4 regions of the Arthrobacter sp. 2MCAF14 genome follow, and region 1 is predicted to be linked to each of the others. Evidence: riboswitches for the same ligand, from Rfam matches in the RefSeq annotation. Region 1 holds a riboswitch; each other region holds the start of a gene.
What was found. Region 1 has a riboswitch for thiamine pyrophosphate ahead of thiO (glycine oxidase ThiO). Riboswitches for the same ligand answer to the same signal wherever they lie in the genome.
Positions count from the first base shown of each region.

Region 2: another riboswitch for thiamine pyrophosphate. It lies ahead of thiD (bifunctional hydroxymethylpyrimidine kinase/phosphomethylpyrimidine kinase); the one in region 1 lies ahead of thiO (glycine oxidase ThiO).
Region 3: another riboswitch for thiamine pyrophosphate. It lies ahead of AB4074_RS18280 (ECF transporter S component); the one in region 1 lies ahead of thiO (glycine oxidase ThiO).
Region 4: another riboswitch for thiamine pyrophosphate. It lies ahead of thiC (phosphomethylpyrimidine synthase ThiC); the one in region 1 lies ahead of thiO (glycine oxidase ThiO).

Region 1 is NZ_JBFRHB010000001.1:18,364-26,204, reverse strand. Features, by position in the region: gene AB4074_RS00140 (thiazole synthase) at 1-326, opposite strand, end outside; gene thiS (sulfur carrier protein ThiS) at 330-566, opposite strand; gene thiO (glycine oxidase ThiO) at 563-1,873, opposite strand; TPP riboswitch at 1,865-1,984, opposite strand; gene thiE (thiamine phosphate synthase) at 2,011-2,697, shown strand; gene AB4074_RS00120 (DUF805 domain-containing protein) at 2,819-3,337, opposite strand; gene AB4074_RS00115 (RNB domain-containing ribonuclease) at 3,551-5,071, shown strand; gene AB4074_RS00110 (DEAD/DEAH box helicase) at 5,360-7,081, shown strand; gene AB4074_RS00105 (DNA-methyltransferase) at 7,090-7,841, shown strand, end outside.
Region 2 is NZ_JBFRHB010000014.1:38,199-46,039, reverse strand. Features, by position in the region: gene AB4074_RS11575 (DUF4233 domain-containing protein) at 1-116, shown strand, start outside; gene ndk (nucleoside-diphosphate kinase) at 170-589, shown strand; gene AB4074_RS11565 (vitamin K epoxide reductase family protein) at 668-1,348, opposite strand; gene AB4074_RS11560 (Rne/Rng family ribonuclease) at 1,818-4,955, shown strand; TPP riboswitch at 5,100-5,196, shown strand; gene thiD (bifunctional hydroxymethylpyrimidine kinase/phosphomethylpyrimidine kinase) at 5,188-6,708, shown strand; gene rplU (50S ribosomal protein L21) at 7,128-7,436, shown strand; gene rpmA (50S ribosomal protein L27) at 7,498-7,761, shown strand.
Region 3 is NZ_JBFRHB010000030.1:1,835-9,675, reverse strand. Features, by position in the region: gene AB4074_RS18310 (Na+/H+ antiporter subunit D) at 1-1,372, shown strand, start outside; gene AB4074_RS18305 (Na+/H+ antiporter subunit E) at 1,369-1,935, shown strand; gene AB4074_RS18300 (monovalent cation/H+ antiporter complex subunit F) at 1,932-2,210, shown strand; gene mnhG (monovalent cation/H(+) antiporter subunit G) at 2,200-2,670, shown strand; gene AB4074_RS18290 (DUF4235 domain-containing protein) at 2,667-2,927, opposite strand; gene AB4074_RS18285 (NUDIX hydrolase) at 2,979-3,725, opposite strand; TPP riboswitch at 3,938-4,074, shown strand; gene AB4074_RS18280 (ECF transporter S component) at 4,149-4,778, shown strand; gene AB4074_RS18275 (ABC transporter ATP-binding protein) at 4,778-6,394, shown strand; gene AB4074_RS18270 (energy-coupling factor transporter transmembrane component T family protein) at 6,391-7,197, shown strand; gene AB4074_RS18265 (UDP-N-acetylglucosamine 1-carboxyvinyltransferase) at 7,303-7,841, shown strand, end outside.
Region 4 is NZ_JBFRHB010000001.1:368,273-376,113, reverse strand. Features, by position in the region: gene rpsP (30S ribosomal protein S16) at 1-44, opposite strand, end outside; gene AB4074_RS01720 (hypothetical protein) at 240-683, opposite strand; gene AB4074_RS01715 (VOC family protein) at 754-1,632, opposite strand; gene AB4074_RS01710 (amidohydrolase family protein) at 1,711-2,805, opposite strand; TPP riboswitch at 2,883-2,990, shown strand; gene thiC (phosphomethylpyrimidine synthase ThiC) at 2,986-4,791, shown strand; gene AB4074_RS01700 (alpha/beta hydrolase) at 4,816-5,565, opposite strand; gene ffh (signal recognition particle protein) at 5,610-7,178, opposite strand; gene AB4074_RS01690 (glucose-6-phosphate dehydrogenase) at 7,330-7,841, shown strand, end outside.

The DNA of each region.
Region 1 (7,841 bases):
AGCTTCACCCAATCCGTTTCCAGCGCCTCCCGGGCAAGCTCGGCTGTCATGACAGCGTCCTTGGCGGTAAAACAGCCGGCCGTGTTGGGCAGGACACGGATGCCATGGTCCACGAGCAACTGGAAGAGCGAACCTGTTTCGGTCGGCGAGTACCTCCGCATGGCAACGGTGGTGAGTTCGGTGCCGGAGGCCAGCAACGCCGCCCCCAGGCCGTCCAGGCTCGGGGCTCCGCCGGTGCCCATGATGAGGCGCGAGCCGAACTCGACACCATCGATCACCAGGGCGTCGGTTCGGGTGCTTGCTGCTTGAGTGCTTGCTGTGGTCATGGTTCAGCCTCCCTGTACTGCGGTAACGATTTCGAGTTCGTCGCCGTCTGCGAGCGCGGTGGCAGCCCACTGGCTGCGCGGGACCACTTCGGAATTGCGTGCGACGGCGACGCCGATCTTGCGTCCGTCAGCCGTCTGGCCGCTGGAGTCCACAACACGTCCGGTGACGTGGCTGACGAGGGTGGTGACAGACGCGTCGTCGCTCAGTGTGTGGTCTGCGCCGTTCAATTTGATGTTCATGCGTGGTCCTTCGGAAGGGGATATGAGGTACCGGCCGATGGGCCGTCTGTTGAGGCCCGTGTCGCTGAAAGCTGGTGGGAGAAGCGGTCCGGGCGGAATTTGTTCCACCGGGGATCCGCGGTGCCGTCCATGAGTCCGACGCAGATCTTCGCCGCTGCCGGAGTGAGGAGTACGCCGTGGCGGAAGAAGCCGCTGGCCACGATGAGGCCGGGCACGGTTCCTTCGCTTTCGCCGCCTTTCACACGGCCCAACAGCGGTGCATTGTCCGGAGTGCCCGGACGCGCACGGGCAGTTGCTTCCAGAAGTTCCAGTTCGGCCACAGCCGGGACAAGTACCTGGGCGTCGCGGAGCAATTGGTACACGCCACCGGCTGACACCGGGTTGGCCGATCCCCCGGACGCCGACAAGCCGTCTTCACGTTGCGTCGCGCCGATCACCACCGTCCCGTCGTCGCGGGGCACGATATAGACGGGCACTCCGCGCACCATTCCCCGGACCGTGGCGGTGACCAGGGGTTGCAGATGCTCCGGGACGCGCAACCGCAATATGTCGCCATACACCGGACGCAACGGGAGTGACAATCCATCCGGCAGGCCGTTCAAGCGGGCGGCATCCAGTCCGTTGGCTACCACTGTTTCCGTGGCGAGCACCTCGATTCCTGAGCCGAGCACGGCCCCCACGACGCGCCCGTCCTCCCACAGGAGGCCCGCTGCAGTGTCGTGGACCGCAAAACCGCCATCGGCCCCCGGAATCCAGCTGGAATCCCTGGGCTGGTGGTCTGCCAGCGCGCCCAGAATCGCGACCGAAAGCCGGCGCGGATCCACTTGGTGGTCGCCCGGGATGTCGAAGGCGCAGGAAATCTGCGGGCTCAGCAGCGGCTCACGCTCCCGCACCTCGCGCAACCGCACGGATTCCACCACCAGGCCGTTGGCCAGCTGGACATCCCGGAGATCGGCGAGCGCCCGGCGGTCCGCAGCGTCCGCGCCGACGGCGAGGGTCGGCGTCGTACGGTAACCCGTGCTGCGGCCGATGCTCGAGCCGGTCACATTGCGTTCGAAGTCCGGCCAGAATACCGACGATTCGAGCATTAGCTCCAGGAGGTCCTCTTCCTGGTAGTGCAATTCGCTGACCGGCGCCAGCATTCCCGCCGCCGCGAACGTAGCGCCGCTGGCCGGTGCGGGATCGATGAGGACAACCGAACGGCCGGATCTGCGGGCTTCCCACGCGATGCCGAGGCCAATGACACCGCCCCCGATCACCGCGACATCCGCGCGCAGGGGTTCGTGCTGGGTGTTTACTTCGTCCATGGAGTCCTTCCCTACGCCGGTACTAGCCGGATCAGGTCAAGCGGTCGGCGCTGAAGCCCTCTCAGCCGCGCGGCGATTGTGACTGCCGCCGCGGCTCCCGCGGTACCAGCCCAGTTTAGAGGAACTACTCTGTTTCCATGACCCAGCACGATGTCCACACCACCGCCCGCCTGTACCTCTGCACCGACGCCCGCAAGGAACAGGGTGATTTTGGGCAGTTTGTCGATGCCGCATTCGAGGGCGGCGTGGACATCATCCAGCTCCGCGACAAGACGATTGAAGCGGCAGAGGAACTGGAGCTCCTGGAGATCCTGCAATCAGTGGCCCATCGTCACGGCCGTCTCTGGGCAGTCAACGACCGCGCGGACGTAGCATCCCTCTCCGGCGCGCCGGTGTTCCACATCGGCCAAAAGGACATTCCGCTGCGCTCTGCCCGGAAGCTGCTCCACGACCCCACCATCATCGGTCTCTCCACACACACGCCGGAACAGATTGACGCAGCCATCGCCGCGTCGCCTGGCCGCAGCGGCCTGGACTACTTCTGCGTCGGGCCGGTGTGGGCCACCCCCACCAAGCCGGGACGCTCGGCCGTCGGGCTCGATCTGGTGAAGTACGCCGCCAACGCGGTGAAGCAGGCAGACGAAGAGACAGTCGGAGGCGTTGTGCTCCCCTGGTTTGCGATTGGCGGCATCGATCTCAGCAACGTGGAAGAGGTAGTTAGGGCCGGCGCCAGCCGCATCGTGGTGGTGCGGGCCATCACCGAAGCACAGGATCCGACGGCGGCAGCCCAGGCGCTTCTGGCTGCCCTTGACGCGACGACTTAAGGACATTTCCCGGGAGTAGAACGACGACGGCGGTCGTTGCCGGGGTTCTTACGGCACCCCGGCAACGACCACCGTCGCTCTTGGTCAGTTTTCAGCCCGTGGCTTTCAAAGCGTGCGGCGCTCAGGCGCCGTAAGTCGCCCCTTCCGGTTTCGACGCCGTGGCGTAGAAGACGAGCAAGATGATCGGACCTGCAATCGGAATAAGTCCGAGCAGAATGAACCAGCCGCTGCGCCCGGTGTCGTGGAGGCGACGAACCGTGAGCGCCAGGCCAGGCACAAGGTTCACGAGGCCCCAAATGAACCACACAATGCCAAAGATCATGGCAGCGGCGGGGAAACTCGCCGCTGCGGCCTGCTGGGCTTCAGCCGTGCTGGCCGCACTGACTGAGGCAGCGTAGCTGCCTACTTCGATGTAGTACGGTATCCCCAAAACGGCATTCACGATGGCAATGTACAGCGCCACCCACCAATATTCGCTTCGGTTTGAGCGGCCGGTGAAGGTGGCGTAACGACCGTAGAACTGCTTGATGGCATCAACGAAGCCGACTTGGGGCCGGGGACTGAATACCTGCGGCGCGGCGTAATAGGACGGCGGCGTCGGGCCCGCGTAAGGCTGGCCCGACGGGTTCTCGTAACTCATGGTGGAACTCCCTCTGATGTGAACGTGGTGTTGGCGAGGGAGCGTACTTTTCCCCCATCGGTAACATTAGGCCCACCAGCATCAGAGGAGAACAGTCTTCAGTCCCCTTTGATGAAACACGTTGTGCTGGTTCGCGGCTTGCCCGCTGTCGCCAGAATCCTCCCGCCAATGCCTAGCGAGACGCCGGAAGATTTTGGAGTTACCCTGATTTTCGTGTCACATCAGCGGTTAGCCCCGAATGTCAGTGAAACGTCGAACCACCTCGCGGAAGCGCTGGCGGCGCTTCGGACTGAACTCGAGCTGCCCGCAGGTTATCCCGCTGAAGCGCTGCGCGACGCTGAAGCCGCGGTTTCCGGACACACCCTGCCGACGCAGGATCTCACGGACGTTCCTTTCATCACGATCGACCCAGCCTCTTCCACGGATCTCGACCAGGCCCTCTTCATTGACCGATCCGGCGATGGTTACAGGGTTCTCTACGCCATCTCCGATGTGCCCTCCTTTGTGCCCCCGGGAGGCGCGCTCGACGCCGAGACCCGCCACCGGGGGCAAACCTACTATGCCCCGGACGGCCGCATCCCGCTGCACCCCGAGATCATCAGCGAGCATGCCGGGAGCCTGCTGGCCGGCCAGACGTGCGGCGCGTTCGTGTGGGACTTCGAACTCGATGCCGAGGCGGAGTTCCGCACCGTCTCCGTCCGTCGGGCAAGCGTACGGAGCCGCGCCAAGCTCAACTACAAGGGCGTGCAGAGGGAGATCGATTCCGGTACGGCTGATCCCGTCCTGCAGCTGCTCAAGGAAGTCGGGCTCAAGCGGGTGGAACTCGAGCGCCGCCGCGGCGGGGCAAGCCTTAACATGCCTGAGCAGGAAATCGTCCAACTGCCCGACGGCGGGGGGTACAGGATCGTCGCAGCTCCCTCGCTCCCGGTGGAGGACTGGAACGCCCAGATTTCGCTCATGACCGGGATGGCCGCCGCCCAGCTGATGCTCGACGGCAAAGTGGGGATCCTGCGCACCATGCCGGCCCCCGATGAGCGTTCGCTGCTCCATTTCAAACGGCAGACGGGGGCGCTCGGCAAGCCCTGGACCGAGGGGACGAGCTATGGAGCGTACCTGCGGACCCTCGACGCCAAGGACCCCCGGCAACTGGCCATCCTCCATTCAGCAGGGCTGCTTTTCCGCGGTGCCGGCTACACGCCCTTCGACGGCGAGGTACCGGGCAGCGTCATGCAGTCAGCCATCGGGGCACCCTATGCCCACACCACTGCGCCGTTGCGCCGGCTGGTCGATCGTTTTGTGCTGGTCATCTGCGAAGCGCTGAGCAATGGAACAGAGATCCCGACATGGGCCCGGCATGCTTTGCCGAGCCTGCCCGAGATCATGGCGTCATCCGACCAGCTTGCCGCCAAAATGGAGCACCTGGCCCTGGACACTGTGGAGGCAGCACTCCTTGTCAACCACATCGGACGGGAATTCGACGCCGTAGTGATTTCCGGATCGAAACCCGCCAAGAACAACGGAAACGGCAACGGGAACAGCACCAACGGCAACAACCGCAATGGCAATGGGAATGGGAACGGAGCCCCGCACGGCCCCTACGGCATAGTCCAGATCGCCGAGCCCGCGGTCACCGCTCGTTGCGACGGCGAAATGGAGTCCGGCACGAAGGTCCGGGTGAAACTGCTCGATGCGGAGATCGCCACCCGCCAAATCACCTTCGAACTGCTCCCGTAGCGCGCTCCGTCCGCAGGGCCGGGGCCGCGATCCGGGGATTATCGCCCCCAGACGCTAGACTGGGTGAGTAGTAATGGATGCCCGGTCGTTGATTCAGTTAATTTTTTGACATCAACAAGCCCGCCCCTACGCGATCTTGAGATATACCAGCTGGTCCCCAGTGCCAGTATTTAGATAGCCCGCGATCGGCTTCCACTGGATCTGCTTGCGCCCATCCGTGCTCCGGAACGGCCCTGCCACAACCGTTGAGCACGCAGCGCAGCCCAAATGAATAAGGAAAACTCCACTGTGAGTGAATTGCACACCCATGAAGTTCTGACAGACGGAACCGAAACGATCGAACCCGAGGAAACCATTTCCTCGGACGAAACACCCCACGAGATCGCAGAAAAAACCTTCGCCGACTACAACGTCCGCGCCGACATCGTTGAATCCCTCGCCGACGCCGGTATCACCCACCCGTTCCCCATCCAGGCCATGACCCTCCCGGTCGCCCTGGGCGGTCACGACATCATCGGCCAGGCCAAAACAGGTACCGGAAAGACCCTCGGTTTCGGCATTCCGGCGCTGCAGCGCGTCGTCGGACCGGACGACGCCGGCCACGACAAGCTTGCTGTCCCGGGTGCACCCCAGGCCCTCGTGATTGTTCCTACCCGCGAACTCGCCGTTCAGGTTGCCAACGATCTGCAGACGGCGTCCCGGAAGCGCAACGCCCGCATCGCCACCATCTACGGCGGCCGCGCCTACGAGCCCCAGATCGAAGCCCTGCAAAAGGGCGTCGAGGTTGTTGTCGGCACGCCCGGCCGTCTGATCGACCTCTACAAGCAGAAGCACCTGAACCTCAAGAACGTTCGCATGGTGATTCTCGACGAGGCAGACGAGATGCTTGACCTCGGCTTCCTTCCGGACGTCGAGACCCTGATTGCCGGCACACCCGCCGTCCGCCAGACCCTGCTCTTCTCGGCCACCATGCCTGGCCCGGTCATCGCCATGGCGCGCCGTTACATGACGCAGCCCACGCACATCCGTGCCGCCGACCCGGACGACGAAGGCCTGACCAAGCGCGACATCCGGCAGCTCATCTACCGCGCCCACAGCATGGACAAGGTCGAGGTCGTCGCCCGCATTCTGCAGGCCCGCGGCCGCGGCCGGACCATCATCTTCACCAAGACCAAGCGCACTGCCGCCAAGGTTGCCGAGGAACTCGTGGACCGCGGCTTCGCAGCCGCCGCCATCCACGGAGACCTGGGCCAGGGCGCCCGCGAGCAGGCACTCCGCGCCTTCCGCAACAACAAGGTGGACGTCCTCGTGGCCACCGACGTCGCCGCCCGCGGCATCGACGTCGATGACGTCACGCACGTAATCAACTACCAGTGCGTCGAAGACGAAAAGATCTACTTGCACCGCGTTGGCCGCACCGGCCGCGCAGGCAACAAGGGCACGGCCGTGACGTTCGTCGATTGGGACGACATGCCGCGCTGGGGCCTGATCAACAAGGCGCTGGGACTGAGCTACCCGGAGCCCGTGGAAACCTACTCCTCGTCGCCGCACCTTTTCGAGGAACTGGACATCCCCGCGGGCACCAAGGGGCGCCTGCCCCGCGACAAGCGCACCCTCGCGGGGGTCGACGCTGAGGTCCTGGAAGACCTGGGCGAGACCGGCAAGAAGAACTCCCGTTCAGGCGGCGATTCCGGGCGTGGACGCACGGGCCGCGACGCCGGGCGTGATGGCGGCCGTGAAGGTGCACGCCGCGGTACCAAGTCCAGCGATGCTCCGTCCCGCGAAGGAGACGGTGAGGGCGGACGCAACCGCACCCGCCGCCGTCGTACTTCCGAAGGCGACGCAGCTCCCGCTGGAGGTTCAGTTCAGTCAGCCGAGCCCCAATCCGGGCAGGCACAGTCCGGCGAGGGCGCGGACAAGCCTTCCCGCGCACGCCGTTCCCGCACCCGCCGCCGCAACGGCGAAGTGGTCTCGGCTTCCGGTGCGTCCGGCGAGAGCACCGAGGCTTAACGGCCTCAATGACTGACATTGTTTGGGCGCCGGACGGCGGCAATTTGGTGGTTCACGCGGACAACGCGGATTTCCTCCCGACGCTGCCGGACGGCGCCTTCACACTGATTTACGTGGACCCGCCCTTCAATACGGGCCGGGTCCAGAGCCGCCAGGAAACGCGCATGGTCCGCAACGCCGACGGCGACGGCGACCGCGTCGGCTTCAAGGGACGCTCCTATGACACAATCAAGGGCGCCCTGCACCGCTACGACGACGCGTTCAGCGACTATTGGTCCTTCCTGGAACCCCGGCTCGTGGAGGCCTGGCGCCTGCTCGCCGACGACGGCACCCTGTACCTGCATCTCGACTATCGCGAAGTGCACTACGCCAAAGTCATGCTGGACTCGATCTTCGGCCGCGAGTGTTTCCTGAACGAAATCATCTGGGCCTACGACTACGGCGCACGCGCCAAGAACCGCTGGCCCACCAAGCACGACAACATCCTCGTGTACGTCAAGAACCCCGCCAAGTACCACTTCGACAACGCCGAGGTCGACCGTGAGCCGTACATGGCGCCAGGCCTCGTGACGCCGGCCAAACGCGAACTTGGGAAGCTTCCCACGGACGTCTGGTGGCACACCATCGTTTCCCCGACCGGCAAGGAAAAGACCGGCTACCCGACGCAGAAGCCGGAAGGCCTGGTCCGGCGCATCGTCACGGCATCGAGCCGGCCAGGAGACTGGTGCCTCGACTTCTTCGCAGGCTCAGGCACCCTTGG
Region 2 (7,841 bases), on a different contig from region 1:
GGTGGTACGGCATCCGTGCCGGCATGAGGATCGACCGCGAGAACGCCCAGCGTGATCGTGAGCAAGCCGAATGGAATGCTTCGCGCGGGGAAGACTCTGCCGGGCAGTCCGCCTGAGCGAAACCCCGTAAACTGGCTGGGAAACCCACACACTCAACATTGGAGCAACCGTGAGCATTGAGCGCACCCTTGTACTGATCAAGCCCGACGGCGTCGCCCGCAACTTGAGCGGCAGCATCCTCGCCCGCATCGAGTCCAAGGGATACTCCTTGGTCGAATTGAAGAAGGTCGACGCCACCCGCGATCTGCTGGAGCAGCACTACGAAGAGCACCTGGGCAAGCCGTTCTACGAGCCGCTGGTTGAGTTCATGCTCAGCGGCCCGGTTGTGGCTGCCATCTTCGAGGGCCACCGCGTGATCGAAGGCTTCCGTTGCCTTGCTGGAACCACGGACCCGACGACGGCGGCGCCCGGCACCATCCGCGGCGACTTCGGCCGTGACTGGGGTCTGGCTGTGCAGCAGAACCTGGTCCACGGTTCCGACTCGGTGGATTCCGCCGAGCGCGAGATCAAGATCTGGTTCGGCGCGTAGCTTCCCGCCAAGACCAACATGGAAGGGGCCCTTGTTCAAGTGAACAAGGGCCCCTTCCGCTGTTAATGGGATAAGTGCTCAGTAACCGGACGTGCCGATGAAGACATTGATGAAGGCGAAGAAAATGCTCGCGATCACGGCAACGTAGAGCAGCGCGGAAATGATCCAACCGGATTCGCTGAGGATCCTGGCCAGGCCCGCGGGGGCTGGAATGACCCCGTGCGCCACGTTCCTGATGGTCACGAAGACGAAGAGCGGGATCATGCAGGCCCACACCACCATGCAGAACGGGCACAGGATGTGAATGACATACAGTGCCTGGGACCACAGCCAGACGATGAAGATGAAGCCCAGCGTGACGCCCGTCTGCAGTCCGATCCAGTACCAGCGGGCGAACTTGGCCCCGGCAAAGATCGCCATGGCGGTGGTGATGATCACGGCGAAGGCGACAATGCCAATGAACATGTTGGGGAAACCGAAAACCGAACTCTGCGGTGTCTTCATGACGCTGCCGCAGGATACCCACGGATTCAGGTCGCAGGCCGTGATGTGGTTGGGGTCGATGAGAACCTGCAGCTTTTCCAGCACGAGCGCCCCTGATGCCAGCCATGCTACGGCGCCGGTGGCGAGCAAGAGCCACGCAAAGGGGCGGTCGCGGACCATGCGTGGCATGGCCCCGTCGGGGCTCCTCCCGGTTTTCTCCTGCCGGAGGGAGCGGGCATCGTTATTGGCCAGGTTCGGGCTGGCGGGGCTCGGCATGGTTGGCTGTCCTTTTCTGGATGGCCCGGCGCAGGACCGGGGACTGCTCTTGGGAGGATTCTAGCCGCGGAGGCTGGAGGACGCGTCCAGCGAGGGTGGCGGCACGGAAGCCTTCAGGGCGTGTTTCCTGCCGGGGGTGCGGGCGTGTGAGAGAATGAACATGGCCGGAAGCCGATCCACATGCGGAATCCGGTCCGGTATCTTGTTCCCAAGACCGCCAGTCATATGCAGGGCATGCCCAGGATCCGATGATCCCCGGTAGGGCCGCAGTGACAATGGACGGCACCTGGTTGTGGCATTAGAACAACGGGTTTGGAGCGAAGCCGGCTTTCCGTGGATGCCGCACCCCCATGCTGGTGCGAACCGGAAAGACTACTACTGACTTCTGTCAACGCCTGCGGGTTTTGACAATATTGCCCCTCTGGGCACCGGATGTGGCGGTTGCGCAAGGGCAGGAGTGTTGCCACATATGGATAACGAGCAAGTTGTAGCCGCCGCCGAAGATGCGGCGTCCACCGAGACCACCGAAGCACCCAAAAAGGTCACCCGCACCCGCCGCAAGGCGGCACCGAAGACGGTCGCCGCGGATGAAGCCCCCGACGCCGGAGCTGCCGCAGCCGCCGCTGAGCCCCTCGCGGAAGCGACGGACACCGAAGCGCCCAAGGCTCCTGTCCGGCGCACCAGGGCTCGAAAGAAGGTCGAAACTTCCGAGCCGCTGCCAGGTTTCGCCGAAGAAGCTTCCACGGAAGGCGGCGAGGCCCCGAAGGCTGCCGCCGTCGTCGAGCCTGAACTAGCGGCAGAAGCCGAAGCTGCCCCCGAGAAGCCGGTCCGCCGCCGTCGTACGACGAGGGCGAAGAGCCCCGAACCCGTCGCCGAAGAAGCCCCGGTTCAAACACCGGCTGCCGAGGTTGCTCCGCGCGAAGAACACGCTGTGGTCGCGGAAGTTGCGCCCGAGGAAGCCACCGAGGAGCCGGCCGTCGAGGCGGAAGCTGCAAGCCCGATCGCTTCGCTGTTCCTGGAACCTGGGTCCGTCACCTCCATGATCTTCCAGGCACCGGACTTGAGCGCAGTTGCCAGGCCGGCCGTCGTCGAAGAAGAACCGCAGGCTGACGCTGAAGAAGTTTCCGAGGACAACGAACTGGACGAAGCCGGCAGCCGCCGTCGGCGTCGCAGCCGTGGGCGTCGTGGACGCCGGGGCAACGAGCGTGATGAAACCGCGGGAGAAGAAGCGTCCGCGGAGTCTGAGGACGAGGCAGAGGCCGGTACCGAGGAGGTCCTCGAAGAGGGCGTGACTTCCCGCCGTCGTCGGCGCCGCCGTCGCGGCGATCAGGACCTGGAGCTGACGGGCGGCGGAGACGACGATCCCCCCAACACCGTCACCCGTGTCCGCGCTCCCCGCGCACACGTTGAGTCCACCACCGGCTCCGACCGCGTCACGAGCGTCAAGGGCTCCACCCGCCTTGAAGCCAAGAAGCAGCGCCGCCGCGAGTCCCGCGAGACCGGCCGCCGCCGCCAGGTCATCACCGAGGCCGAATTCCTGGCTCGCCGTGAGTCCGTCGACCGCCAGATGATCGTCCGTCAGCGCGACGACAGGATCCAGATCGGTGTCCTGGAAGACGGCGTGCTCGCGGAGCACTTCGTGTCGAAGACACAGCAGGATTCCCTGATCGGCAACGTCTACTTGGGCAAGGTCCAGAACGTGCTGCCGTCGATGGAAGCTGCGTTCGTCGACATCGGACGCGGCCGCAACGCCGTGCTGTACGCCGGTGAAGTCAACTGGGATGCCGTCACCCTGGAAGGCAAACCGCGCCGCATCGAAAACGCCCTGAAATCAGGCGATTCCGTGCTGGTCCAGGTCACCAAGGACCCCGTGGGCCACAAGGGCGCACGCCTGACGAGCCAGATTTCGCTTCCCGGCCGCTACCTTGTGTACGTGCCCGGCGGTTCAATGACCGGTATTTCCCGCAAGCTGCCCGACGTCGAGCGCAACCGCCTGAAGAAGATCCTCAAGGATCGCCTCCCGGAGAACGCGGGCGTCATTGTCCGCACCGCCGCCGAGGGTGCTTCCGAGGAAGAGCTGACGCACGATATCAACCGCCTGCGGGCCCAGTGGGAAGGCATCGAAAGCCAGTCCACGTCCACCAAGGTCCTGGCTCCGGAAGTGCTGTACGGCGAACCGGACCTCACCATCAAGGTTGTCCGCGACGTCTTCAATGAGGACTTCTCCAAGCTCATCGTCTCCGGCGATGAAGCATGGGACACCATCGAGGCCTACGTCACCTACGTGGCGCCGGATCTGGTGGGACGCCTCGAAAAGTGGACCTCGGATCAGGACATCTTCTCGGCATGGCGCGTCGACGAACAGATCCACAAGGCATTGGAGCGCAAGGTCTTCCTGCCCTCCGGTGGTTCGCTCGTGATCGACCGCACCGAGGCCATGACGGTTGTTGACGTCAACACTGGGAAGTTCACCGGCAGCGGTGGCAACCTTGAGGAAACCGTCACCAAGAACAACCTTGAGGCTGCCGAGGAAGTGGTGCGCCAGCTTCGCTTGCGCGATATCGGCGGAATCATCGTCATCGACTTCATCGACATGGTCCTGGAATCCAACCGCGATCTCGTGTTGCGCCGCATGGTCGAGTGCCTCGGCCGGGACCGCACCAAGCACCAGGTCGCCGAAGTGACGTCGCTTGGATTGGTGCAGATGACCCGCAAGCGCATGGGCACCGGCCTGCTTGAGGTCTTCGGCGAGCAGTGCGAAACGTGCGCCGGTCGCGGAATCGTCACGCACGACGAGCCTGTGGAGCACCGTCGGGCCAACGTGGTGGCCGCTGAACACCACCACCCGCGGACGGAATCACAGCCGGCCGTCCGCCCGGAGCAGCGCAAGCGTCGCCGCGGCAGGGGGACAGGGCAGGGGACGGCCGAGCTCCCGATCACCCCTCCTGTGCCGGTCCATACAGTGGAATCCACTGATCCGAATCGCCAGGCAGCCACCCGCGCAGCCCTTGCCACCATCGCGGCTGCGGCCCACGCTGCCCACCTGCACGACGACGAGCTCCACCACGCGGCGGAATTGCTCGCCGACCGGCACGTAGCGGAAGCGGCCCCGGTCCAGGCCCCCCCGGCCCCGGCCCAGGCTCCTGCCGCTGCTTCGAGTAGCGAGGAACGTTCGAAGCCTGTGCTGCGATTCGGCGGCGAGGAAGTTGCGTTGCCCTTCGTCCACCACGAAGAGCAGCCAGCGAGTGGTGCACCTGCCATGAGCCTGGACCTGTTGGCACAGGCATTCGCGGGCCTCGGAGGAGCTCCCGACACTGCGACGACGGCAACTGAGGCCGAGGAAGCGCCCGCAGGGACCCCCGCGGCCGTTGCAAGCGGGGAATCCCCGGAAGCGGGTTCGCGTGGACGCCGAGGCCGTCGCAACCGCAGCGCCAGCCGGGCCCAGGGTGCCGCCAACGCCACCAACGTTGAGCACCACGAGGTTGCCGCGGCCGCCTCCGGTGGGGCCGCGCACGAGGCCAAGGCGACGGACGCTGCTCCAGCCAAGTCGACGGCGGCAGCGGAACCGATCATCCTCGGAGTCGGCGTGCCCAAGTCCGAGCTCTAAACGCAGTACCCTGTCCGAAGCCCCGGCCCTTTCCGCTCATGTGGAAACCGCCGGGGCTTCGTCGTTGCCGGCCGATTCACCGGACGGTCAGCACGGTTGCATAGCGCGATTTCAGCGGGCGAGGTGTGATCCGGGTTAAGCTAAGGGACTGACACGGGGTGCCGCGCACCAAGCCGGCTGAGACCAGACCCGTTGAACCTGTCCGGTTAGCACCGGCGAAGGGATGTCTCGCATGACTGTTTCAGCGCAATCAGCTGTCTACCCGCTCAAGGCCGTCCAGCGGGCTATCCCGAGGGTCCTCAGCATTGCCGGCTCTGATCCTTCGGGTGGTGCCGGGATCCAGGCAGACCTCAAGAGCATCGCGGCCAACGGCGGCTATGGCATGGCCGTCATCACTGCGCTCACCGTACAAAACACCCGGGGAGTCACTGCCGTCCATGTGCCTCCCGTGGAGTTCCTGCGCCAGCAATTGGATGCCATTAGCGACGACATCACTGTTGATGCTGTCAAAATCGGCATGCTCGGGGACGCCGCCGTCATCCATGAAGTCCGTCGCTGGCTCGGCGAGGCGCGCCCCGCCGTCGTCGTGCTGGATCCGGTGATGATCGCGACCAGTGGCGACCGGCTCCTCGCGGAGTCCGCTGAAACCGCGCTGCGGGAACTTCTGCCCCTCGCTGACTTGGTGACCCCCAACCTTCCTGAATTGGCCATGCTGCTTGGCGAGCCTGTTGCCATTGACTGGGCATCGGCGTTGGAGCAAGGCAAACGCCTGGCTGCAGCCTGCGGAAACACCGTCCTGGTGAAGGGCGGCCATCTGCAGGGAGAGGGCTGCCCCGACGCCCTGGTTAACACCGAAGGAGTCCTGAGCCAGGACGTGGTGGAATTCGCCGGTCAACGCGTGGAGACCCGCAACAGCCATGGCACGGGATGTTCCTTGTCGTCGGCCATGGCGACGGCCAAGGCACGGCTCGGCGATTGGGAGTCTGCGCTGCGCGTAGTCAAGCCCTGGCTTCAGGGGGCGCTGGCCCAGTCCGAGGTGCTGGAAGTGGGGAAGGGCAATGGGCCGATCCATCATTTCCACGCGCTCCAGCAGGACCTTCATCCGGGGGACTTTGCCGTCCGGATGTGGGACGCCGCCCAAACGGAACTTGCGGCCATTTATGGCCTGGACTTCATCCAGCACTTGCAAACCGGCGGCCTCAGCGAAGCGCAGTTCAGCTATTACCTCTCGCAGGATGCCATCTATCTCAACGGCTATTCCCGGGTCCTGGCGCGGGCAAGCGCCCTCGCCCCCAGCGAAACCGAACAGCTGTTCTGGGCCCGTGGCTCGCAGATGTGCCTTGAAGTCGAGTCCGAGCTGCATCGGAATTGGCTCAGCGGACGCCAGGTAAGCGGAGAGCTGGGCCCAGTCACCAAGGCCTACGTGGACCACTTGCTGGCGGCGTCGGCGTCGGGAAGCTATGCCGTCCTGCTGGCTGCCGTGCTTCCCTGCTACTGGTTGTACGCCGAGGTGGGTCAGCAGCTCCACCTTCGCTATATTCAGGCGGGAGCGTCGGACGAGCACCCTTACGCGGATTGGCTGCGCACCTACGCAGACGAGGCGTTCGCAGAGGCCACCCGCAAGGCGATCGACATCACGGATGCCGCCGCGCAGGCCGCAACACCCACGGAGCGCACGGCGATGATGGAGGCTTTCACCCAATCGTGCCGCTATGAAACGGCCTTCTTCGATGCTCCAAGGTTGCACGGCTGAGCCCGGTTCCTGGCGTGGAAGCACGGGATGATGCGCCTGCTCCGGCGGCGCCGCAGCGTGTCGGGGCGGGGATCCGAGCTTTTTCCCGCCGGCAGGGTAAGGTAGACGGGCACGGTACCGGATGGCGACATAGCCAGTCTGTGGCAGCCATCACGTGGCAGCCTCCGGACCTGGCCTCATTTGCAGCCGAAGGCGAAACTAGCGTAATCTAGATCTTCGGTGCTTACGCCAACACTTGGGTTATGCCCCTAGAAACCTTCATTTGGAACTGACCTTTCATTTGGAACTATTCGAGGGATGACTCATGGATTCCGTACCGGAGTCCACGGCGTTGAGGCACAGCGTGAACCAGGCCCGTTTTCGGATCGGGGTTCCGCACGCAAATTTAGTAATAAACGTCGAGAGAAGTGAGTGCCCAAGTGGTGTACGCGATTGTCCGCGCAGGCGGCCGCCAAGAAAAGGTTTCCGTTGGAGACTACGTAACCCTGAACCGCGTCCCCGGTGGAGCCGGCAGCACCCTTGAGCTGCCCGCACTGCTCCTGGTGGACGGTGACAAGGTCACCTCCGCTGCTGCGGATCTGGCCAAGGTCAAGGTTACGGCTGAGATCCTCGAAGACCTCCGTGGTCCGAAGATCGTCATCCAGAAGTTCAAGAACAAGACCGGCTACAAGAAGCGCCAGGGTCACCGTCAAGAACTCACCAAGATCAAGATCACCGGTATCAAGTAACCACTGGTTGCTGTTCAGGTTTTCAACAGATTCCCCAGAATTTTAAAGGCAGGCATTTCAAATGGCACATAAAAAAGGCGCGAGCTCCACTCGCAACGGTCGTGACTCCAACGCCCAGTACCTCGGCGTAAAGCGCTTCGGTGGCCAGGTCGTTTCCGCAGGCGAGATCATCGTCCGCCAGCGCGGCACCCACTTCCACCCGGGCGCCGGTGTCGGCCGCGGTGGCGACGACACCCTGTTTGCCCTGCAGGCAGGTGCGGTTGAGTTCGGTACTCGCCGCGGCCGTCGCGTAGTGAACATCGTTGCTGCTGCAGCTGCAGAGTAATAACACGTTCTGAACGGGTGGAGCGGGCCGTATGGCCCGCTCCACCTGTCTTTTTAACCGCACTAGAATTTACTAGTGCG
Region 3 (7,841 bases), on a different contig from region 1:
GCCGTTTGGCGTGGTGATGGTGGTGGACCAGTTCTCCTCGCTCATGTTGGTGGTTTCCTCCGTCATCAGCCTCGCGGTGCTCATCTACGCCACCGGCCAGGGCATGGCCGACGGCGACCGCGAGGCGCCGGTGTCGATCTTCCACCCGACTTACTTGATCCTGGTAGCCGGAGTCTCGAACGCTTTCCTGACAGGTGACCTCTTCAACCTGTACGTGGGCTTCGAAATCCTGCTGACGGCAAGCTATGTGCTCATGACGCTGGGCGGCACCGGTCCGCGCATCCGCGCCGGGGTCACGTACGTGGTGGTTTCCGTCGTGTCTTCTGTGCTGTTCCTGATCGCTATTGCGATGATCTACGGAGCCACCGGGACCATCACCATGGCGGATCTCGCCGTCAAGCTGGCCGGATTGGATCCAGGCACCAGGAACCTGCTCCACGTCATGCTGCTCGTGGCCTTCGGCATCAAGGCTGCTGTGTTCCCGCTGTCCTTCTGGCTGCCCGACTCGTACCCGACCGCACCGGCACCGGTCACTGCCGTGTTCGCCGGCCTGCTCACCAAAGTGGGCGTGTACGCAATGGTCCGCACGGAGACCCTGCTCTTCCCGGGCGACACCTTGAATACCCCGTTGATGGTGGTAGCGCTCCTCACCATGCTGGTGGGCATTCTCGGCGCCATAGCCCAGAGTGACATCAAACGATTACTCTCCTTCACCCTGGTCAGCCACATCGGCTACATGGTGTTCGGGCTGGCCATGTCTTCCGTTGCGGGGCTTGCTGCTGCGGTGTTCTATGTGGCCCACCACATCACGGTCCAAACGAGCCTGTTCCTGGTGACGGGCTTGATCGAGCGCCGCGGTGGCAGCTCGTCTATGGACAGGCTGGGTGGGCTTGCCAAGCTGTCTCCGCTCCTCTCGCTCTTGTTCTTCATTCCAGCCATGAACCTCGCGGGAATCCCGCCCTTCTCAGGGTTCCTGGGGAAGCTCGGACTCCTGCAGGCAGGCATCGCCCTCGGGACACCCCTGGCCATTACCTTGGTGGTGGGCGGCGTGGTCACGAGCCTCTTGACATTGCTGGCAATTGCCCGGGTCTGGAACCGCGCATTCTGGCGGAAGCCCGAGGACGCGGAATACCCGGCCGCCGCCCTCAAGGACACGGCAGCAGTCGGCCTGCTTCCGCGGACCATGGTGGGGCCAACTGCCGCGCTGGTGGTCTTTGGCGTGGCGCTGACGGTCTTCGCCGGCCCGCTGTTCCAATTGGCCGGAAACTCCGCGGAACAGATGCTGGACCGTACGGCGTACATCCATTCCGTGCTCGGCGGGAATGCCAAGGTTCCGGAGATCGCTGCGCCGGTGCAGGGAGGTGGCAAGTGAGCCGCAAGCGGATTTCGTTCCGCACCGAGTTGCCCCTGCTGGTCTGGCTGGTGGTCGTCTGGGGTGCGCTTTGGCGGGACTTCAGCCCCGGCAACTTGGTGTTTGGTGCGCTGATCGCGGTGGTGGTAGCCAGGGTCTTCTACTTGCCTCCAGTGGAGCTCAGCGGTCGATTCCACGTGTTGCGCGCCATTCCTTTCGCCGCAGTGTTCCTTGGCAAAGTGGTGGCCGCGAGTTTCCAGGTCATGTACTTGGCGGTCTTCCGCGGGCCTTCGGTAACCAACGCCGTGGTCGCTGTTCCCCTGCGCAGCCATTCCGACCTCATGGTGACTGCCACCGGGCACGTGATTTCCCTGATTCCGGGTTCCTTGGTGGTGGAGGTGGATCGCTCCACGTCCACGCTCTATATCCACGGGCTCAATGTCCGCAACGATGTGGACACCGCCAAGCTGCGCAAGGAAGTCCAGGATACGGAGGCCTCGCTGATCCGGATCATGGGTACCCGCGCGGAAATGGACGCACTCCAGGCCGAAGGCTGGCCTGCAACGACGGGAGATCGCTCATGAAAGACATCGTGCTGATCGTCACGGCGGTGATTCTTAGCCTCGCGGCGGCAGGCGCGATCTATAGGATCGCCGTCGGGCCTTCCCTGCTGGACCGGGTGCTCGCCTCAGACGTGCTTCTCGCCATACTGGGCGCCGCGCTGGCCATCGACATGGCCGTCAACAGACACCTCAACAACTTGGTGCTGCTCGTCGCGCTGACGCTGATCGGGTTCGTTGGCTCGGTGACGGTGGCGCGCTTCGTGGCCGACCGAAGGGGACAGGTCAATGACTCCTAATGCCACCGGAGTTGACGGCGTGATCGATGCCGTCACCGCAGTGTTGCTGATTGTTGGTGCGCTCATGTCATTGGGCGCGGCAATCGGCCTGTTGCGTTTCCCGGACCTGATGAGCCGCATGCACGCAGCTACCAAGCCGCAAGTGCTGGGGTTGTTCCTTGTTTTGGCGGCCATCGGGCTGCAGATGCGCGAATGGTGGGTTTGGCCGATCCTGGCAGTCGCCTGGATCTTCCAACTGCTGACCGTGCCCGTGTCCGCACACATGGTGGGCCGCGCAGGCTACCGGACCAAGCACCTCCACCGCGAGTTGCTGAGCATAGACGAACTTGAGGCCGTGGTGCTCCGGGCTGCCGGTCAGCGGGCAGCGGAGAAAGCGCAGGAAACGGGACCGGCAATGCCCCACACCGGGAACGGCGGGAGCTCAGCCGCGAACGGCCGGGACGGCGGGCCGTCAGCCTAGACGATGTCCTGCGTCTTCGAGAAACGCGAGATGGCACGCTGGGTACTGCGGCTTGCGAAAACCTGGATGACTGCGCTGACGGTCGCCGAAATCAGTGCGAAGGTCAGTGCCGAGCGCAGGCTTGCCTCCATGTCGTCGTGACCCTTGGGAGGCTTCTTGCCGGTGGACTTTTCCCACAACGCATTGACGATCTTGGTGCCGACAAAGCCTGCGCCGATGCTGACGCCAGTGCCGAGCAGCTTGATGAGGAGGTTCATTCCGGGACTCCTTGCGGGAGGAAACAGGACCGTCCCCAGCCTAACCCCACTTCAGGGCAGTTCCGGAGCAACGGTTGGGGATTGGCGCCTCAGCCGGAAGAACTCCTCCAAAGCTCCAGGCTTTGGACGGACGGGCACGATGTCACGGTCCTCGGCCAGTATCGCTTCCACCGTGCCGAGAGCGAGGAGCTCATCCAGCAGCGCCAGCGTGGGCGGCATGAGCTTGAGGGTTCCGGCGGCTTCGGCATCCAGGATTCCGCGGACCGGCATCCACAAGGACGATGACGCTTCCGTGGTTTGGTGCCTTGGCTCGGCACCGGAAAGCGGGCAGGCAAGGTAGAAGTATGTGTCGAAGCGCTTGGGCTGGTCTGCCGGGGTGACCCAGTTGGCCCACGGGCGGAGGGTGGCGGCGTCGAGCTTCAGCCCGGCCTCTTCGAACACCTCGCGCTGTGCAGCCGCCAGCACCCGGCCGGCGTTGAACCGGGCCGAAGCGGGCTCGACGGCGATGCTGCTCCGGCGCCAGGCGTTGGCGTGCCGCTCGACGACGTCGTCCTCGAAGTCCCAGCCGGAGCTGTCCGCCTGGTCCACTCGCCCCCCGGGGAAGACGACCATGCCCGCGGCGAAATCCATCGTGGTCACGCGGTGCTGCACGAACACCTCCAGGCCGCGCCCGGCATCCGCCGGAACCTCCGGGTCTGACTGAACCGTGTGAACGGGGGCCTCGCGGACCAGGATCACGCTCGCGGCGAGCCTAGGTTCGGCCACCGTGGTGCTGTTCGCTTCGCCAATGCCTGCCAAGACCGCTCCTTTGCCCGCGCTGCGTCACATTCTGCTGGATCATTCTCCCAGCTTCTGCGCCCGCCCGCGCCAATCCGCGCCGGCCAGGGCTCGCCCGGCGAATGATCCAGCAGAATCCGTCGTCCCACATGTTTGTGACCGTTCCGCGTAGGCCAGCACAGCGCCCGCAACCCCGCCAAGGTGTAAACTGAACCACGCCCAAAAGGGTGGATTGATAACGACAGGGGAGCGCCGCCGTCGGGCTCGCAGCAATGCGGCACGGATGACGGGCGCTGAGAGTGCGGACAGCCGCAGACCCTCGAACCTGATCCGGCTAGTACCGGCGCAAGGGAGTCGAGTTCTCATAGTGTCCGGACCGGGGCGGCGGAAACCGCTCGCAGGCAACCGGAAACACTTTCCCCTCCTGTTCCTCAGGAGGACAAAATGACTGGTATTTCTGCAAGGCCGGGCCTCACCAAGCCTGGTTACAGCTGGCGCGTCGTGGACATCGTCGTGGCGGCACTGATCTCGATCGCCGGTGGCGTGATCTTCTGGGCATGGGACCAGATGGCTCTGGTTGCTACGCCGATGTCCGCCGGCTACCCGCCGCTGAGCGGCCTGATCGCCGGCGGCTGGATGATCCCGGCAGTCCTGGGCATGCTCATCGTCCGCAAGCCCGGTGCGGCAATTTTCTGCGAGACGGTGGCCGCCACCAGCGAGCTCATCATGGGTTCGCAGTACGGCACCACGGTCCTGATCTCGGGCCTGCTCCAGGGTCTCGGCGCGGAACTCATCTTCCTGGCCTTCATGTACAAGAAGTTCAACCTGCCGGTGTCCCTGCTGGCAGGTGCCGGCGCGGGCCTGTTCTGCGGTTTGAACGACTCCTTCCTGCCGTGGGGCTGGAACATCGCCTACGAACCGGTCGACAAGCTCGCGTACATCGTGTTCTGCACGATCTCCGGTGCCGTCATTGCCGGAGCCCTGTCCTGGATCGCGACCCGCGGCCTGGCCAAGACCGGTGTCCTGAGCGCGTTCGCGTCCCGCAAGGCCGCCTCGGAGCCCGTCTTTTCCTGATGCCCAGTCCTGATTCCGGCACCCCTGCTGTGGTGCGACCCGCCGCCATTTCCGCGCAAGGCTGGGGCTGGCGGCACGCTGGCCGCACCACGCAGGCCATCCACGCCCTGGACCTGGATATTCGTCCAGGGGAGCGTGTGCTCCTGCTCGGCCCCTCGGGCGCGGGCAAGTCGACGCTCCTGCATGCCTTGGCGGGCGTGTTGGGCGAGGAAGGTGACGACGCCGACGAGACGGGCTCGCTGCTCGTGGACGGCGTTTCGCCGAAGGCCCAGCGGGGCCGTGCCGGACTCATGCAACAGGACCCCGAAACCCAGGTGGTGCTTTCCCGGCTGGGCGATGACGTCGCGTTCGGTGCCGAGAACCTTTGCGTGCCACGGGAAGAGATCTGGAAACGCGTCCATGAAGCGCTCGACGACGTCGGGCTCCTGCGTAGTGCCGGTGGCAGTGCCAGCGGCAACTTCGCGCTCGACCACCCGACGTCGGCCCTCTCGGGTGGGCAGAAGCAACGCCTTGCACTGGCCGGCATCCTGGCGATGCGGCCCGGCTTGATCCTCCTGGACGAGCCGACCGCCAACCTTGACCCGGCCGGCGTTTTGGAAGTGCGCGATGCCGTGGGCCGCTGCCTGGACAAGACCGGCGCTACCTTGGTGGTGGTGGAACACCGGGTCTCCGTCTGGAAAGACCTCGTGGACCGGATCGTGGTGCTGCAGCCGGGCAGCTCCTCCTCCACGGAAGGGTCGACGCCGGCGGTGCTCCTGGACGGCGATCCGGACACCGTGTTGGTGCAAGCAAGGGACATGCTCATTGCTGCGGGCGTGTGGGTGCCCGGGTACGTGCCGGCCACCCGGCCACGTTCGGGAACAGGTTCCGGAGCAGGGGCCGGCCCCGGCAACGCTGGAGGGCTGCTGCTCGCCACGCAGGAGCTCGCGGTGTCCCGCGAACGGCCACGGCGCCGCGGGTTCAAAACGATCCCGCCCCTTCCTGTGCAGTCCGGACTTGACGCCGAAGTGCTCGCCGGGCAGGCCCTGACCATCACCGGTCCCAACGGCGCCGGAAAATCGACCTTCGCGTTGACCCTCGCGGGCTTGTTGGCGCCGGTGTCCGGCATGGTGACTGCCGCCGTCGGGCTCAGCGACGGGGCCGGCACCGACCCGTTCAAGTGGAAGGCCCAGCAGCTGATCTCCCGCATCGGGACCGTGTTCCAAGAGCCTGAACATCAGTTCGTGACCGGCCGCGTGCTCGACGAGCTCCTGTTCGGCCCCAAGCACCTTGGCCATGGCGAGGAACGGGTGGACGAGTTGTTGGAACGGCTGCGCCTGGGGCATTTGGTGGACGCCAATCCGTACACGCTCTCCGGGGGCGAAAAGCGCCGGCTGTCCGTGGCGACGGTGCTCGCCGCCCACCCCCGGGTCCTGGTGCTGGACGAACCCACCTTCGGCCAGGACGCGAACACTTGGGCCGAGCTTGCGTCGTTCCTGTCCGAACTGCTCGACGCCGGCACCTCCGTGGTGTCCGTGACCCACGACCAGGAGTTCAGCTCCGTCCTGGGCGGGACCGAAATTCGGCTCGAGCATGCGTTCCAAGGCGGGGCCCGGCAGGAAGCGGGTGCGGCATGAGGGAAACCCTGACCCTGCGAGGCAACAATGCACTCCTGACACGCGCGAATCCGCTGGCCAAGTTCGTGTCGGTCTTCCTGATCACGCTGGTGTTGGCGCTGTCCATCGACCTGGTGTCAGCTTCGACGGCGCTCATCGGCGAACTGGCGTTGTTCCCCCTCGCGGGGCTCACCGTGCGCTTGCTGTGGCAGCGCGGCTGGCCCCTGATTATCGCGGCCGCGCTTGGAGGCTGGAGCACCGCGATCCTGTCGGCGGACAGCGGAAGGATACTGCTCGACGTCGGGATCTGGTCTATCAGCGAAGGCTCGCTTCAGCTAGGACTCGGGTTCATGCTGCGCGGCCTTGCCATAGCGTTGCCGGCCATTCTCCTGATGAGCTGCACCGACCCCACCGACCTCGCCGATTCCCTGGCGCAGAAGGCGAAACTGCCGCACCGTTTTGTCCTGGGCACCTTGGCGGCGCTGAGGCTCGTGGGACTCATGGCGGAGGAGTGGCAGACCATCGGCATGGCACGGCGCGCACGGGGTGTCGGCTCGCACGGGAGCCCGCCGCAACGCTTCAAGGCCATGCTCGGCCAAAGCTTCGGGCTACTAGTCCAGGCGATCCGACGGGCGTCCCGCTTGGCCGTGACCATGGAGGCGCGCGGCTTCGGCGGTGGACGGCGGACCTGGGCGCGCGAATCCACCTACAGTCGCCTGGACGTCTGGGTTCTCGCTGGCGGACTGCTCATCGCAGCCGCGGCGGTGCTCGCTGCCCAGTGGGCAGGGACGTGGCACTTCGTCTGGCTGAAGCAGCCCAACTAGTCCCCACCGCCGTGAATATCGCACGAGACGACTATTCTGCGACAAAATCGGCGAGTTGCTTCACGAAACCTCCGATTGATAGACCATCCGTGATATTTATTGGTTATGACGCAACCGACTGCCGAACATGTAGGTCTCCTTCTTCGCGACGCCCGCGGCGAAAAGGGCTGGACACAAGGACAGCTCGCTTCGGAACTGGGCACCAGCCAAAGCGCCATTGCCCGCATGGAACAGGGCAAGCAGAACCTCAGCCTCCGCATGATCGAGCGCCTTGAGTCGATCTTCGGACGAACCATCGTCAAAGTCGGCAAACGGCAGATGACCCACCTGCGTGTGGAGGGCGGCCGCACGCTCTCCGGCTCGGTGGACGTCAACAGCAGCAAGAATGCCGGCGTCGCACTGCTTTGCGCGAGCCTCATCAATCGCGGCACCACTATCTTGCGTCGGCTTGCCCGGATCGAAGAAGTCAACCGGATCGTCGAGGTTTTGACCTCAATTGGTGTCGAGTGCACCTGGCTGAACGGCAACGATCTTCGCATCCGCCGCCCGGAGACCCTGGACCTTGCCTCCATGGACGTGGAGGCGGCGCGCCGCACCCGCAGCGTCATCATGCTGCTGGGCCCCCTCTTGGATGAGGCGGCCTC
Region 4 (7,841 bases), 350 kb from region 1:
GCGCGCATCTTACCGAAGCGCTTAAGGCGAATCTTTACGGCCACTTTTGTGGTCACTCCTGTTTCTGAAACGGGGTTGAGCCCGTCGTTCTGCACCCGTGGGGCGGGCCATACTTGAGGGTTCCAAGGACAAGATGCACACACGGAGAGAGGGGCCGTGCGGATCGAGTACCTGTCCATTGTGCCAGATGGCGGACAGTATTTCGAACGCGCGGTCCGTGCGGCCGGTTTACTGCGGGGTTACTCGCCCGCGGACCAGACGTAGAGACCGGCCCGCTCCGCCTTTTCGACGTCGCTCGCGAGGGCCGCCAACTGCTGGACGTACTGACGGGACTGTTGGGCATCAAAGGGCATGTCCTCTTGGGCCGCCCAGCTTTCGGCGACGTCGTCGAGGACGTTTCCCTCCCCTTCGGTCTCGTAGCTGAGGAGCTCGGACAGGGCGCGCACCATGGCTTCGGGGACGCCCAGCAAGGCGTCGCTGGTGACGTCCACCAAAGAAAGCTCATAGTCGGCCCCGCCTGCATGCACGGCGGTCCCGGCGAGGTCGCCGAGCTGTTCTACTTCGAAATCGCTGATTCCCGGGATCCGTACTGCGGCGCCGGATACGTCGCTGCCCTTCTCCAGGGCAGCGGCCCTCTTGAGTGCTTCATCGTGGGTGGCAACAAAGATTTCAGCAAAGCCCATGGAAAGTACTCTCATTCGTTCGTGCCAACGGAGCTGCGGCGCGGCGGCCGAAATGCGCCACACCGTCGGATCAAGCGTAGCGGACGGCGACCCGCAGCCGGTTGCGCCACGGGTCCTCGAAGCGCAGCTCCTGGCCCGTGTGGTGGGACGCAATACCGGCAACCTTGAGGCGGTCCGCGAGCGCGCCGACGTCGTCTCCTGACGGCACCTCGATGACAACCTCGCCGAGACCGAGTGTGTCCTTGCGCGGACCTGCACCGCGGCTGTTCCAGACGTTCATGGCCATGTGGTGGTGGTAGCCGCCCGCGGAGACAAACAAGGCCTGCCCGTGCCACCCGGCGGTCTGTTCGAAGCCCAGGGTGTCGACGTAGAAATCATGGGCGGTCCGCACGTCGCCCACCTGGAGGTGGACATGCCCGACGCCGGCGCCCGCCTCATGCTGGCCCGCCACCGCGGCTTCGCTCAGGTATTGCTGGAGATAGCGCTGCGGCGGGAGCGGCAGGCTGTCCATGACGACCGAACTGCCGTTCCACTCCCAGCCTTCGCGGGGTTTGTCGTAGTAGAGCTCAATGCCGTTACCCTCAGGGTCGGTGAAGTAGAAGGCCTCGCTGACCAGGTGGTCCGCACTGCCCACGAAGGCGTGGGGTTCGTACTGCGCGGCCGAGGCAACAGTTGCGGCGAGGGAGGATTGGTCTTCGAAGAGCAAGGCTGTGTGGAAGAGTCCAGCCTCTCCGCGACCCGGGATCTGGAGCCCGGAGGCCGGCGCGAGGTGCACCAGGGGCTTGCCGAGCCTGCCGAAGTAGAGTCCGCCATCCTGTTCGGCGACGACGTCCAGCCCCAGCGCCCGCTGGTAATAGTCGCCCATGAGCTTCATGTCCCCCACTTTGAGCATGACAGTACCCATGGTGAGTTCGGCAGGAAGGAGATCCTGGCTGGATGTGATGGTCATGTGAAACTCCCGGCTTTTTGTGGTGCCGCCCTTCGGCTACCTCTCTCTATCTAAATTACTTGAAGCTTCAATTTATTCCTAATGCCCGGCGTTCCTTGAAATGTGTCCCCTCAGCACGGTGCATCGCGGATTCAGCACCACCTCAAGGGACGCGCGGGGATCGTTTGCGTAGAGCACGACGTCGGCGCTGGCACCTTCGCTGATGCCGTCGGCCCCCAGCCACTCGCGTGTGGACCAGCAGGCGGCATCGAGGGCGGCGGCCGCCGGAAGGCCCGCGCGATGCAATTCCAGGATTTCCTCACCGATCCGGCCGTGCTTGATGACGCTGCCGGCGTCGGTCCCGGCGTACACCCGCACTCCGGCGTCGAATGCCTCGGCGACGCGTTCATGCCTGCGCTCCCACAGCCTGGTCATGTGGGCGGCGTATCGCGGGAACTTCGCTTCCGCCTGCTTCGCGATGTCCGGAAAGGTCGCAATGTTGATGAGGGTGGGGACAATCGGCACATCCTGGTCCAGCAGCCGGGGAATATGGTGCGGCAGGAGGCCGGTGGCGTGCTCGATGCAGTCGATGCCCGCGTCGAGCATGTCGTCGATAGTCCCTTCGGCGAAGCAATGGGCAGTTACCCTGGCTCCCTCGTCGTGTGCCGCGGCGACGGCGTCCTTGACGATGGCGGCCGGAAAGGACGGGCCGAGATCCCCGGCGGAGCGGTCGATCCAGTCCCCGACGATCTTGACCCAGCCGTCTCCGGACCGCGCCTGCTTGCGCACCGCCTCCGCCAGATCCTCCGGCTCGACTTCTTCGGCCAGCCCGGGGATGTAACGGCGTTGCCTCGCGATATGCCTGCCCGCGCGGATGATTCTGGGCATGTCCGTCCGGCGCTGCAGCCACCGCGTGTCGCTTGCGGATCCGGCGTCGCGGATCAGGAGCGTCCCGGCGTTCCGGTCCGCCGTCGCCTGCAGCCGCGCAGTCTCGTCGTCGACGGCACCGCCCTTGCCCAAGCCAACATGGCAGTGCGCGTCGACAAGGCCGGGCAGCACCCATCCGGCCAGGACGACGTCCGGTGCGGCAGCAGGCCGCAGGTACGTCAGCCGTCCGTCGACCGACCAGAGGCCGCGCCGTTCCTCCTCCGGCCCGGTGAGGACGGTGCCGCTGAATTCGATGATTTCCGCCATGATTCCACCCTAGACTCCGACGCCGTTGCCGGACCGGTCACATCTCTCCCAAGCACCGACAGCTGTGGTAGCTTCGTCTACGACCACACGGGGGCCCTTGCAAGGGCTGAGATCGGGCTGATGCAGCCTGTGACCGTTGAACCTGTCCGGGTAATGCCGGCGAAGGAAGTGAGTAATCCTTTGAGCATCAAAGAAACACAGCTGAGCCCTACCCAAAACGGATCGGCCAAAGAGGTGACACAATCCCTCAAGTCGCATTCCCTCGCGTTCCTGGAGGATGCCGGGACGGGAATCCGGGTTCCGGTGACTGAAATCGCCCTGGAACCGTCCCCCAACGGCGAGGCCAACGCGCCATTCCAGGTGTACCGCACCGCAGGGCCAGGGAGCGATCCCGTGGTCGGCCTCGAGCCGTTCCGCAGCGAGTGGATCGAAGCCCGCGGCGACACCGAGGCCTACAGCGGCCGCGAACGGAACCTGCTCGACGACGGCAAGTCGGCCGTACGCCGCGGCGCCGCCTCAGCGGAGTGGAAGGGTGCACAGCCGGTGCCCCGCCGCGCCGTCGACGGCAAGACCGTGACGCAGATGCACTACGCCAAGCAGGGCATCGTGACGCCCGAAATGCAGTTCGTGGCACTTCGCGAAAACTGCGATGTGGAACTCGTCCGCAGCGAGGTCGCGGCCGGCCGGGCCATCATCCCCAACAACATCAACCACCCCGAATCCGAGCCGATGATCATCGGCAAGGCGTTCCTCGTGAAGATCAACGCCAATATCGGCAACTCGGCCGTCACCAGCTCCATCGCCGAAGAGGTGGACAAGTTGCAGTGGGCCACGCAATGGGGCGCCGACACTGTGATGGACCTGTCCACGGGTGACGACATCCACACCACCCGAGAATGGATCATCCGCAACTCCCCCGTGCCGATCGGTACCGTGCCTATTTACCAGGCCCTCGAGAAGGTCAACGGCGAAGCCAACAAGCTCACGTGGGAGATCTTCCGCGACACTGTCATTGAACAATGCGAGCAGGGCGTGGACTACATGACCATCCACGCCGGCGTGTTGCTGCGGTATGTGCCGCTCACCGCGAATCGCGTAACGGGCATCGTTTCCCGCGGCGGCTCCATCATGGCCGGCTGGTGCCTGGCGCACCACGAAGAAAACTTCCTCTACACCCATTTCGACGAACTCTGCGAAATCTTCGCCAAGTACGACGTCGCGTTCTCGCTCGGCGACGGCTTGCGTCCGGGAGCGACGGCGGACGCCAACGACGCCGCGCAGTTCGCCGAGCTCGACACGCTCGCGGAGCTCACGAAGCGGGCGTGGAAGTACGACGTGCAGGTCATGGTGGAGGGCCCCGGGCACATCCCGTTCCACCTCGTCCGCGAGAACGTCGAGCGGCAGCAGGAGCTGTGCGACGGCGCACCGTTCTACACCCTCGGCCCGCTCGTGACCGACGTTGCTCCGGGCTACGACCACATCACCTCGGCTATCGGCGCCACGGAGATTGCCCGCTACGGAACCGCGATGCTCTGCTACGTCACCCCGAAGGAACACTTGGGCCTGCCAAACAAGGACGACGTCAAGACAGGCGTGATCACCTACAAAATCGCCGCCCACGCAGCTGACCTTGCGAAGGGACACCCCGGCGCCCACGAACGCGACGATGCCCTGTCCAAGGCCCGCTTCGAGTTCCGCTGGCGTGACCAGTTTGCGCTGTCATTGGATCCGGTCACGGCCGAAGCGTTCCACGACGAGACTCTCCCGGCGGAACCGGCCAAGACGGCGCATTTCTGCTCCATGTGCGGACCGAAATTCTGCTCCATGCGCATCAGCCAGGACATCCGCGACGAATATGGCTCGGCGGATTCCCAGGCGGCCATCGCGGAAATGTACAGCGGGATGCGCGAAAAGAGCGAGGAATTCCTGGCATCCGGCGGGAAGGTCTACCTGCCCGAGCTCGAGGTTCCCGCAGGAAAACGTTGAGCGACGTCAGGAAGCCTGGACTGATCAGGAAGCTTGCACTGATCCGGCGCGGCTGACATCCGCGATGAAGGACCGGATCATCCGGTCTCCTTCAACTGAATCATGAGGCCGGTGTCCTCCAGCCGCAACGCGGTGGAGGGCGCCGGTTTCCTTCAAGTAGCCGGCGATTTCTTCGTAAAGGGGTTCCCAACCACCGGTCAGGACAAGCGTGGGGACTCCGGGCACAATGTGCAGAGGCGCTTCCCACGGCGGAGCCTGGAGCCGCAGGCGTCGAGCGGTACGCCGGGCCTCCGGGGTACTGAGAACGGCCGCCTCGGAGGAAAACGCCCTGCGGACGAATTCGCGTTGGTAATCGTCATCGCTGAGTTCGTGCCGGATCCGGAACAACGGCTCCATGAGTGCCCGGTAAGCCGCAGTGGCGGGCAACTCGGCCGTCAATGAAAGACAAGCCGGTTCCACCAGCACGAGGGACCGGACCAGGTCCGGCCGCTCCACCGCGGCCAACATGGCTGAAATCGCGCCTTGGGAGTGCGCTACGATATGGCCTCCACGCGCCGAGCCGGAACCTGACGCGGTCTCCCGCCCTCCGAGGCACTCCAGGATAATGTCCACGTCGGCGGCAACATCGGATTCCAGAGGCTCGGCCTGCGCATCAAAGCCGTGGCGTTTCAGGAACAGTGCATCGTACGCCAGCGCCATGCCGTGCTGTTTCGGCCAAGCGGCAGCGCCGAATGTGCCTGCTCCATGGACGAACACAACGCGCTGCTTTTGCATTCCCCCAGCCTATGGCACGGGGCTGGCAAGCTCGGGCGGGACGGTTACTTGCCGCCGAGGAACTTGTCGAAGCCCTTGGGCAGGTTCAGCTGGGACGGGTCGAAGTCGCCGGAAGGCTGGCCGAATGACGCGCCGGTGCGAACGGCGTTCGCTCGCTTGTTCTCGGCGTCGCGCAGTTCCTGGGCCGCCTTCGCGGGGTTTCCGGAACGGGCCTTCTTCTTGGGCGCGTTCTTGCTCGCCTTGCGGGAACCGCCACCGAGTCCGGGCATGCCAGGCATCCCGGGCATTCCGCCGCCCTGGGCCAGCTTCTTCATCATCTTCTGGGCCTGCGCGAAGCGCTCCAGGAGGCCGTTGACCTCGGAGACGTGCACACCGGAACCACGGGCGATGCGGGCCCGACGGGATCCATTGATGATCTTCGGAGCCAAACGCTCGTGCGGGGTCATGGAGCGGACAATGGCCTCCACGCGATCGATTTCACGCTCGTCGAACTGCTCCAGCTGCTGGCGGATGTTCTGCGCACCCGGCATCATCATGAGCATCTTCTTCATGGAGCCCATGTTGCGGATCTGCTGCATCTGGGCGAGGAAGTCGTCCAGGGTGAAGTCTTCCTGGTCGGCGAACTTCTTCGCCATCCGGGCCGCTTCATCCTTGTCCCAGTTCTTCTCGGCCTGCTCGATCAGGGTGAGAACGTCACCCATATCGAGGATGCGGGAAGCCATGCGGTCCGGGTGGAACAGTTCGAAGTCGTCGAGGCCTTCGCCGGTGGACGCGAACATGACCGGTTTTCCGGTGACAGACGCTACCGAGAGGGCGGCACCACCTCGGGCGTCGCCGTCGAGCTTTGACAGCACGACACCCGTGAAGTTGACGCCTTCATCGAAGGCAACCGCCGTGTTGACGGCGTCCTGGCCGATCATCGAGTCAATGACGAAGAGCACTTCGTTCGGGATGATCGCCTGGCGGATGCGGCGCGCCTGGTCCATCATTTCGGCGTCGACGCCGAGGCGTCCCGCGGTGTCGACAATCACGACGTCGTGCAGCTTTTGGCGGGCCTCGTCGACGCCGGAGCGTGCGACGGCGACCGGGTCGCCGGTGGGAACATCCAGATCCGAGGTGGTGCCGGGGTGCGGAGCGAAGACGGGAACACCGGCGCGTTCGCCGACAATCTGGAGCTGCGTCACGGCGTTGGGACGCTGGAGGTCAGCGGCCACCAGCACGGGGCTGTGGCCTTGGGCCTTGAGCCACTTGGCAAGCTTGCCGGCGAGGGTGGTCTTACCCGCACCCTGCAAGCCGGCGAGCATGATGATGGTGGGGCCGGTCTTCGCCAAGCGGATACGGCGGGTCTCGCCGCCCAGGATCTCCTGGAGTTCCTCGTTGACGATCTTCACGATCTGCTGGCTCGGGTTCAGGGCCGCGGAAACCTCGGCGCCCAGGGCGCGTTCACGGATGCGGGCTGTGAACTCGCGGACCACGGGAACGGCAACGTCGGCGTCCAAGAGGGCACGCCGGATCTCCCGGACGGTGGCGTCGACGTCGGCCTCGGTGAGGCGGCCCTTGCCACGGAGATTCTTGAAGGTTGCTGTCAACCGGTCAGAGAGTGAATTGAACACGCGCCGTGCACTTCTTTCAATGGTCTACGAATGGCGGCCGTTCCGACGCACCAATATCTTGACGATTCCTGCCCCAAACAAATCTGACTCAACTGAGGGACTCGACTATCTAGGGTACCAAGACGCGCCTGCAAGATGGCATGCTGGCACAGTGACCAGCAAAACAACAGTAAATACGTTGCTCATCCTAGGCGCCTCCGGAGATCTGACGGGCCGATTGCTGTTGCCGGGCCTTGCCAGGCTCGTGGCCAACGGCCTCGCAGACGGCCTGAAGCTTGTCGGAGCCGGCTCCGACCCGTGGACACCGCAGCAGTGGAGCAAACGTGTGGGCGGTGCCTTCGAGGAAGCCGCCAACGGTGCAGGTGCCGCGGGCAAGAAAGCAATCGCGGCCCTGGAGAAAAGTACTGAATACCATCAATTGGACGTCACGGCGGATGGCCAGCTCGCGACTCTTCTGGCCGGACTCGAAGCACCAATCGCCGTCTATTTCGCTTTGCCCCCGCACATCAGCCAGAAGGCCTGCGAGGTCCTCACCGCCCAGCAGCTTCCTCCCGGAACAAGCCTGGTGATGGAGAAACCCTTCGGATCCAGTTCCGAATCCGCCCGGGCGCTCAACAAGACCCTTGCCGCTTTGGTCCCGGAAGACCACATCCACCGCGTGGA